Regions from separate parts of the Paenibacillus ottowii genome, predicted to be linked through region 2. Evidence: riboswitches for the same ligand, from Rfam matches in the RefSeq annotation. Region 2 holds a riboswitch; the other holds the start of a gene.
The links. A riboswitch is a leader RNA that binds a small molecule or an ion and turns the genes downstream of it on or off. The one in region 2 is predicted to bind thiamine pyrophosphate.

Region 1: another riboswitch for thiamine pyrophosphate. It lies ahead of thiC (phosphomethylpyrimidine synthase ThiC); the one in region 2 lies ahead of ACQQ6X_RS24475 (thiamine phosphate synthase).

What each region holds. Positions count from the first base shown of each region.
Region 1 covers NZ_CP191577.1:246,938-251,266, forward strand. The annotation lists gene ACQQ6X_RS01135 (alpha/beta hydrolase) at 1-415, opposite strand, end outside; gene ACQQ6X_RS01140 (IclR family transcriptional regulator) at 713-1,456, shown strand; TPP riboswitch at 1,577-1,688, shown strand; gene thiC (phosphomethylpyrimidine synthase ThiC) at 1,872-3,686, shown strand; gene ACQQ6X_RS01150 (hypothetical protein) at 3,890-4,042, opposite strand.
Region 2 covers NZ_CP191577.1:5,310,278-5,314,606, forward strand. The annotation lists gene ACQQ6X_RS24460 (thiazole synthase) at 1-44, opposite strand, end outside; gene thiS (sulfur carrier protein ThiS) at 47-250, opposite strand; gene thiO (glycine oxidase ThiO) at 247-1,395, opposite strand; gene ACQQ6X_RS24475 (thiamine phosphate synthase) at 1,425-2,045, opposite strand; TPP riboswitch at 2,354-2,462, opposite strand; gene ACQQ6X_RS24480 (ABC-F family ATP-binding cassette domain-containing protein) at 2,548-4,101, opposite strand.

The DNA.
Region 1 (4,329 bases), 480 kb from region 2:
CATTAAAGTTCAAACGGTGGGCATAATGCGCCAGATCATACATGGGAATCCAACTTTCTTCACGGTTAGCCCCATAACCATGACTGAAAATAATGGTTTTCCGCGATTGATCCGCCGGGATATACCAGCCTTGTACCATGCGGCTGCCGTCCTTGGCTGGAAAGCTGACTTCCTCATAAGGCATACCTTTGGCCTGCATCGGATTAGAGTACAATGGTGCGACCGTGGGATTCGTAAGCACCCAAGCGATGTAAGCGTGCAAGGCAATAAAACAAAACAACAGAAAAAATACGACCGACAGCAGCAGAGCAATCACAACGTGCTTGAACCGCAGCAGACGGGGATTAAAGAGTGGGGTGGACGGCTCCTGAACAGCGGTCTGTAGCTGAGCGTTGCGCTGGGATGTCGAAATCATGTAAGAGCCTCCTTATATAAAATTGATCTTCGAATCAGGAATATAGGTATAAACTCACTTGAAAATAGTAGGGTATGTCCGTATAGATACCTATTATCGTATGCTGGGGATTATCCAAAGTCAACGCCTCCACCGGAAAAGTAAAAATGATGCAAAGAATTGTCGATGTTTGTTCTTGTTCTGTAATATGGTTGTCACAAAAACATCGGTTTACAGTAGCCGCGACTATTCTATATAATTTATGTAACCATGTTTCATAGTGTGAAACGAATATGGATACAAGAGGAGCGGTTCACGATGGAAGACCGTAAATTAACCGTGCGCGCTGTAGAGCGTGCACTTGATATACTGCTGTGTTTTACCGCAAATTCCGATCTTGGTCTAACGGAGATTGCCTCCCAAATTGGTCTACATAAGAGCACTGTTCATCGTCTTTTGACTACGTTGGAGGATCGGGGATTTGTCGTTCGAAATGCCGAAACGGAAAAATATAAGCTCGGCTTTCGTATATGGGAGCTGTCCACGCATCTGTCCCAAAGCGATGAGCCGGCGGTGTTGTTACAGCCAGCAATGGAAGCACTGCGTGATCGTTTAGGAGAGACGGTCAGCTTGTATTTGCGGGACGGCAGCATGCGTATTCGAATACAAGCCGTGCAGAGCAATCAGGCGATCCGCAGGGTTGCGCCTGTAGGAGCGCGTATGCCGCTGGCAGTGGGAGCCTCCAGCAAGGTGCTGGCGGCCTTTATGCCGCCGCAGGAGTTGGAGGTACTGCTAAGCGGGGAAGAATGGCCGCCTTCGGTAGACCCTGAGGCTTATAAAGCCCAATTGCAAGATATCCGTGAGAAGGGCTATGCGACCAGCTATGAAGAGCGTGAGCCAGGGGCAGCAGCTGTCGCCGCACCTATTGTGAACCGAAAGGGACAGGTCGCGGCGGCCTTATCTGTATCGGGCCCGGTCAGTCGACTTGCACCCGAGACGTTGCATGATTTTGCTCCAATATTGATTGAAGCGGCCAAGGAAATGGGGCTTATGCTTCCGTAACGGTAGTAGTGAATACCATAGACAGCATACAAGGGTTGCCAAAGATATAAATTTAAAGTAGTCTGATAGAGATGGCGGGCTGTCTGTTATAGCCGCCAATACATGTGAATAAAAAAGTATCACAGTTACTGGGGGAGCCTGTAATGCGGGCTGAGATGGAATCGGGCAAGATTCCGGACCCTTTGCACCTGATCTGGATCATACCAGCGTAGGGAAGTAATCGGCCATTGAAATGTATACGCAGCTGCTGTCTACGATGACGCATTAGGCTTTATTCCATGTGCGTACTGTCTGGATAGCAGGCTCGTTTAATTAGCCGGTTCCCTGGGGAACCGGCTTTTTTGCATAGATCAGCGCCACCCTGGGAATGGTTCCGGATCGGTGTGTCATTTCAACGAAATGGGAGGAATGGACCATGAAACCGATGGAAACAGAAGGAACGAAGGAAACAGGAGTGAAATCAGCAGAAGTAGAGAAGACAAGGGTGGAGCAATCCAGTAGCGTTAAGTCTTTCCCGGGGAGCCGCAAGGTGTATATTCAAGGTTCTCGGCCAGATATTGCTGTGCCGGAGCGCGAAATCGCGCTGCATCCCACCCATACGCCGCAGGGCACGGAGTATCATGAGCCACTGCGTGTGTACGATACCAGTGGTCCGATGACTGACGAAGCCTATCAGATGGATATCCGTCAGGGCTTACCCCCATTACGGCGAGCTTGGACGCTGGAACGGGGGGATGTGGAGGCGTACGAGGGCCGCGCCGTCAAGCCGGAGGATAATGGGCTGAAACCCGGTTCCAAACGGGAGACAGTGGAATTTCCCGGCATGACCAACCGTCCGCTGCGGGCTTCACAAGGGCGCACCGTGACGCAAATGCACTATGCGCGGCAAGGGATCATTACGCCCGAAATGGAATTTGCGGCGATCCGCGAAGGGGTAGAGCCCGAGTTTGTACGGCAGGAGTTGGCGGCTGGCCGCGCCATTTTGCCATCCAATATCAATCACCCGGAAAGTGAGCCCATGGTCATAGGACGCCATTTTCACGTAAAGATCAATGCGAACATCGGGAATTCTGCGGTTACGTCCTCCATCGAAGAGGAAGTGGAGAAGATGACCTGGGCTGTGCGTTGGGGCTCAGACACCGTCATGGACCTGTCCACAGGCCGTAATATCCATACGACACGCGAATGGATCATCAGGAATTCTCCCGTACCGATTGGAACGGTGCCGCTATATCAGGCGCTTGAAAAGGTAAACGGCGAAGCTGAGAAGCTGACGTGGGAACTGTATCGAGACACGCTGATTGAGCAGGCGGAGCAGGGAGTGGACTATTTTACAATCCATGCGGGTGTATTGCTGCGATATATACCGATGACGGCAAATAGAATGACCGGAATTGTATCCCGGGGTGGATCAATTATGGCAGCCTGGTGTCTGGCACACCACCAGGAGAACTTTTTGTATACGCATTTTGAAGAAATCTGTGAAATTATGAAAACCTATGATGTGGCCTTTTCTCTCGGGGATGGTCTGCGTCCGGGGAGTATCTATGATGCGAATGATGAAGCGCAGTTTGCAGAGCTGGAAACGTTGGGCGAGCTAACGCAGATCGCATGGAAGCATGACGTCCAGGTCATGATTGAAGGGCCGGGACATGTCCCTATGCACAAAATCAAGGAAAATGTGGATTTGCAAATGGAGATTTGCAAGGAAGCCCCTTTTTATACTTTAGGGCCGCTGACGACGGATATTGCACCAGGTTATGATCATATTACCTCAGCTATCGGGGCGGCCATGATCGGTTGGTTCGGGACATCCATGCTGTGTTATGTCACGCCGAAGGAGCATTTAGGTTTGCCGAACAAGGATGACGTCCGCGAGGGGGTCATTACTTACAAAATTGCGGCACATGCTGCTGATCTGGCGAAGGGTCATCCACGGGCGCAGCAGCGGGACGATGCTTTGTCCAAGGCGCGCTTTGAATTTCGCTGGCGCGATCAGTTCAATCTTTCGCTTGACCCTGAGCGGGCCTTGTCCTACCATGATGAAACGCTACCGGCAGAGGGGGCCAAGGAAGCCCATTTTTGCTCGATGTGTGGTCCCAAGTTTTGCAGTATGCGTATCACGCAGGACATTCGCGCCTATGCAGCTGACAAGGGGCTGAATGCCGAGGAGGCCGTCGTCGCCGGGATGCGTGAGAAGGCAGAACAGTACCGGAATACGGGACAATAAATCGGTAGTGGGCAGCTCAAACAACCAGGTAGACCAATGGATAGCGCTGGCTAGTTTGCCGGACGCTTAGATCCATGAACGGATGAGTTTAGGTCTAGGGATATATGGGTAACAAAAAGCCGTAGTTCTCTACAGTTGATGTAGAAACTACGGCTTTTTCAGCTTATGTAAAGCGAAATCATATAAACGGTTGAAACGGCACTTTATTTTTTACCCATTTTTTCATTCAAAATGTCCTGAAAGCTGAGCTTCTTCTCCGAGCTGTCTTCTTTCTTCTGCATACTCACCGCGTTGGCACGTTGGTATTGGTGGTGAAAAGGCATCAGGGTGTGGACAGTTAAGTTCATTGTGTTCATGTGGGTCATTCCTCCAATTCCGTATTGTCAAATTCAGATTGAGTTGCTTAGGACGTCTGTATAGGACTATTTATATGTACTTGATGTCGTAATGCCGTGTAGGTTGCTTGGTAATGTTTCAATCATTATACCCGCATTTATCCAAAGTAAAACGCTTTTGCCATAAAACAGGAAGATGGTCGTAGGTGTCCAAAATGTGTATTAGGAGGATGGTCATTTTAGGGGAAAATGTGCCTAGGATAAAAACAAGGGCTTGAGGCCCGCTTTCTTAGTTTAGCAGTCGGGAT
Region 2 (4,329 bases):
AGTAACAGCCTAGAGGTAAAAGATGCTTTTCCAATGGTTAACATGATCAACCGCCTCCTACAAAATGTACAATTTCCAAGCAATCTCCATCCTTAAGTACCGTTTCATGATGATCTTCACGGGTCAATATATGCCGATTCAGCTCCACCACTACGGTTTTCACCTTTAGATCAAGTTCATGCAGCAACTGATCCACACGAGTGATCCGATTAGAAACGGTCATGCTCTGTCCGTTAATGGTCAGCTTCATAAACTTTCCTCCTTGAGAAGTTCAGAAGAAAATTTGCTTATTCCAAGTTCAGCCACATCAGCCCCTTTAAGCATAGCGGCCATCGCTCGCCCAGTCGCATCACTAAGCAGGACACCGTTGCGATAATGCCCGACTGCAGCATAGGCGCCCTCCACTCCAGGAACAGGGCCAATAAAAGGCCGCTCCGCTGCTGCCTGCGGACGCAAGCCCGCCCAAGCACGTATAAAAGAAGCTTCGTGTACACGCGGTAACCAAAACGATGCACGTTCCAACAGTCCCTTTAATCCACCCGCGGTCACCTCTTTGTCATATTGATGTGGAAGACTCGTGGCGCCAATCCAAAGCTCGTTATTCTGTTTAGGTACGAGGTAAACATCATCGGCATAAATAGTATAATCCAACGGATGATCTTTCAAAGATACAGCTACCGCTTCGCCCTTAACCGGATAAAGTGGATAATCAAATCCAATCTGCTCTAACAATTTTAAGCTGTCCAAACCTGCAGCAATCACGACCTGATCGCAGGAAAAGAAACCAATGTCCGTTCGCGCACCGCAAACTCGACCGTCCTGTATAACCAGTTCCTCAGCTTGAGTTCCAGACCATATTGTTGCCCCCAGCACCGCAGCTGCCCCTGCATAAGCACGGCAAAGCTGGACAGGGGCCACTTGTGTCTCCTTCGAACGATAGATAGCCCCAATTACTTGATCTGCCAAGCCCGGAATCCGTCGCGCCAGTTCCTTGGCATCCCACCAAACGGGACAATCATCCTCTCGCATCTTAGCAGCATTCCAGCGTTTTTGGCCCTCTGCTTCCGAACGAAAAGGAGTCACAAAGCCTTCTGTACGAAATTGCACTGAAATACCCGATAAACGCTCCAAATCACTGACAAGTTCAGGGAATGCATCCCGACTTGCACGGGCAAATCGTGCCAGTTCAAGGTCTGTGAACTCTTCACTTTCCGCTGCCAGCATTCCCACCGCTGCTCCTGATGCTCCCTCACCGGGGATCCATCGTTCCAGCATAATTGTACTTCGTCCCTCCTTGGCCACATGATAAGCAATGGAACTGCCGATCACTCCTCCACCTATGACCAAACATTCAGCGTGTGCTATCGCTTTGGTCTCTGTATGTGTCTCTGACATTTATCCCCTGTCTCCTATCTGGTGAGTATTCAACTTTCTTTAGTCCGTTTTCTAGCTTCAGATTCGAGAATTACAAGATCCACCATTCGCCTATATTCCATCGCTGCTGCAATGGGGGACTCAGCTTCCCAAATACCAGACATCACGGCAATTCCGCTTGCTCCGGCATGATAAAGCTCTGGAACATGGTGCGGTTGTATGCCGCCGAGCGCAATCACCGGAATGTCCGACAATCCGCATATGCGTTCTAGCTGTGCTATCCCCCGTGGTACAAGTCCGGCCTTGCAAGAGGTCTCATATACATGACCATACAGTACATAGTCCGCTCCTGCCTGCTCGGCAGCCTGTACCTCCTCCAATGAATGAACAGATACTCCACAGCGTGTGCCCTCTAGCAGTAGACTTTTTGCATCTACTACAGATAACCCATTAGCCGGTAGCTGGACAGCTCCTGCCAAGGTAAGTAAAGCTACGTCCACACGATCATTTACTACAATTTTCTGCAAAGGAACTTTCTGCTCCAGCATGCTACGAGTCAAAGAAAGCAAAGCAGACGCGCCTTTCTGTTTTGAACGTACGTGTACATAGTGAATGTAAGGATAAATAGCGGCAGCCACTTGAGGGACATCTACACAGGACACACTTTCCATCGTGATTACGTGTAATTCGATTTCAATTTCACCTCACTTGAGCTAAAAAATATAATCGTATTAGCTGAACTTATATTGTTGCAGCTCCATATAGGTAATATCATACAGAGCTAGCCACATGTGCCAGCAATAATGAAAGGAGACCATATGTAAATTCGTCTACGGAAGATCGAACTAATGAAAAGAACGAAACACAAAAAACCACTTCCCTAAGGAAGTGGTTAGACGAACGTTCAAAATCAAACGGACTAATATATCCGTAAACGTATATCGTTCCCCGCACGAACAAAAGTAAAGAGCGTCTCTTGTTTGTACGGTGCTCACTTCCCTACGCTGGCATAACCCAGATCAGGTACAAAGGGTCCGAAATCCATTTATTCCGTCTCAGCCGCATGGGCGGCTCCCCTAGTGTGACTATTTTATTGTATCAGCTAAGGATAGCTTAGCATATTTTCCTAATTCTGCAAACCCTATATTGTGTGAAATATGCCAGAACTGGATTTTAGTTTACTTTACTAGACCACTCTTCCACATTCCACGTTTTGGTTACCCAATCTTCGTAAAAGTCCGGTTCGTGGGATACAAGCAATACGGTCCCTTTGTATTCCTTCAATGCGCGTTTCAATTCATCCTTTGCTTTGACGTCCAAGTGGTTGGTAGGCTCATCAAACAGTACCCAGTTGCTCTCACGCATTAATAGTTTACAAAGACGGACTTTAGCCTGCTCTCCACCACTAAGCGCAGATAGAGGCCGTGTGATATGCTCATTCTTCAAACCGCAGCGTGCCAAATGCGCTCGTACTTCATGCTGATTCAAATGTGGGAATTCATTCCACACATCGTCAATCGGCGTAATTTTTCCAGCCTTTACTTCCTGCTCAAAATAAGCAGGCTGCAAGAAATCACCTTGATAGGTTTTTCCGCTGATTGGCGGAATTTTTCCCAAAATGGTTTTGAGCAACGTAGACTTCCCGACCCCATTGCAGCCGACAATTGCAATCTTTTCGCCACGTTCGATCGTCATGGACATTTTAGGCAGAAGGGCATGTGTATAACCAATTTCAAAATCAATACCCTCAAAAACCGTTTTCCCACTCGCACGGGCTTCTTTGAATTGAAAGGTTGGCTTTGCAGCTTCTTCAGGCTTATCAATACGTTCGATCCGGTCAAGCTGCTTTTCACGGCTTTTTGCTCGGCCTGATGTAGATGCGCGCGCTTTATTGCGCTGAATAAAATCTTCCTGTTTCTTAATATATTCCTGCTGCTTCTCATATGCATCAATATGCTGGGCTTTGTTCAGATCCGCCATTTCAAGAAACTTTTCATAGTTAGCTGAATAACGGGTCATCTTAGCGAATTCAAGATGGTAGATGACATTAACGACTTGGTTCATAAATTCAGTATCATGTGAGATTAGGATAAAAGCATAAGGATAATCCTTCAAATATCTCGTAAGCCATTCAATATGCTCCACATCCAAATAGTTGGTAGGCTCATCCAACAGCAATACATTCGGCTTTTCCAACAGCAACTTAGCAAGCAGGACCTTTGTCCGTTGTCCACCACTAAGTGCAGCTACATCCCGATCCAGTCCTATGGCAGAAAGCCCTAGTCCATTCGCCATTTCTTCAACCTTCACATCAATGAGATAAAAATCCCCCATATCCAGTTGCTCTTGAATTTCTCCCATCTGTTCCAGCAGGACTTCCAACTCTTCGGGAGAAGCATCTCCCATTTTGTCCGTAATCTGCATCATTTCCTTTTCCAGCTCCAACAGAGGAAGAAAAGCATCTTTTAATACATCACGTACTGTTTTACCTGGTGTCAGCTTGGTGTGCTGATCTAGATAACCATAACGCACACGTGGAGTCCATTCCACTCTGCCTTCATCCTTAAGCAATTTTCCAGTCAGAATGTTCATGAGTGTCGATTTACCAACACCGTTAGCTCCTACCAATCCTACACGTTCCCCCGCAAGCAATCGAAAGGAAACATTTTTAAATAATGCACGGTCCCCAAAGTTGTGGGATACATTTTCTACAGTCAATAAACTCATAAGCTGTTTTTGGCTCCTTATTGTCATCGGCGCTGCCGACTGTTCTTATATAATACATTTGATTTCTTTCAAAGCTTTATTGTAGCACATCCGGCAACCTTATCGGAATATGAAAACAGCGAATTTTAAGGTTTTCATATGGATTAGTCTAAAAAGAAAACCAGCAAATGTTTGTCAAGGGGTGCCTTGTCTATTCCTCTATCACTTATAGCTTGCGTACCCGTATCA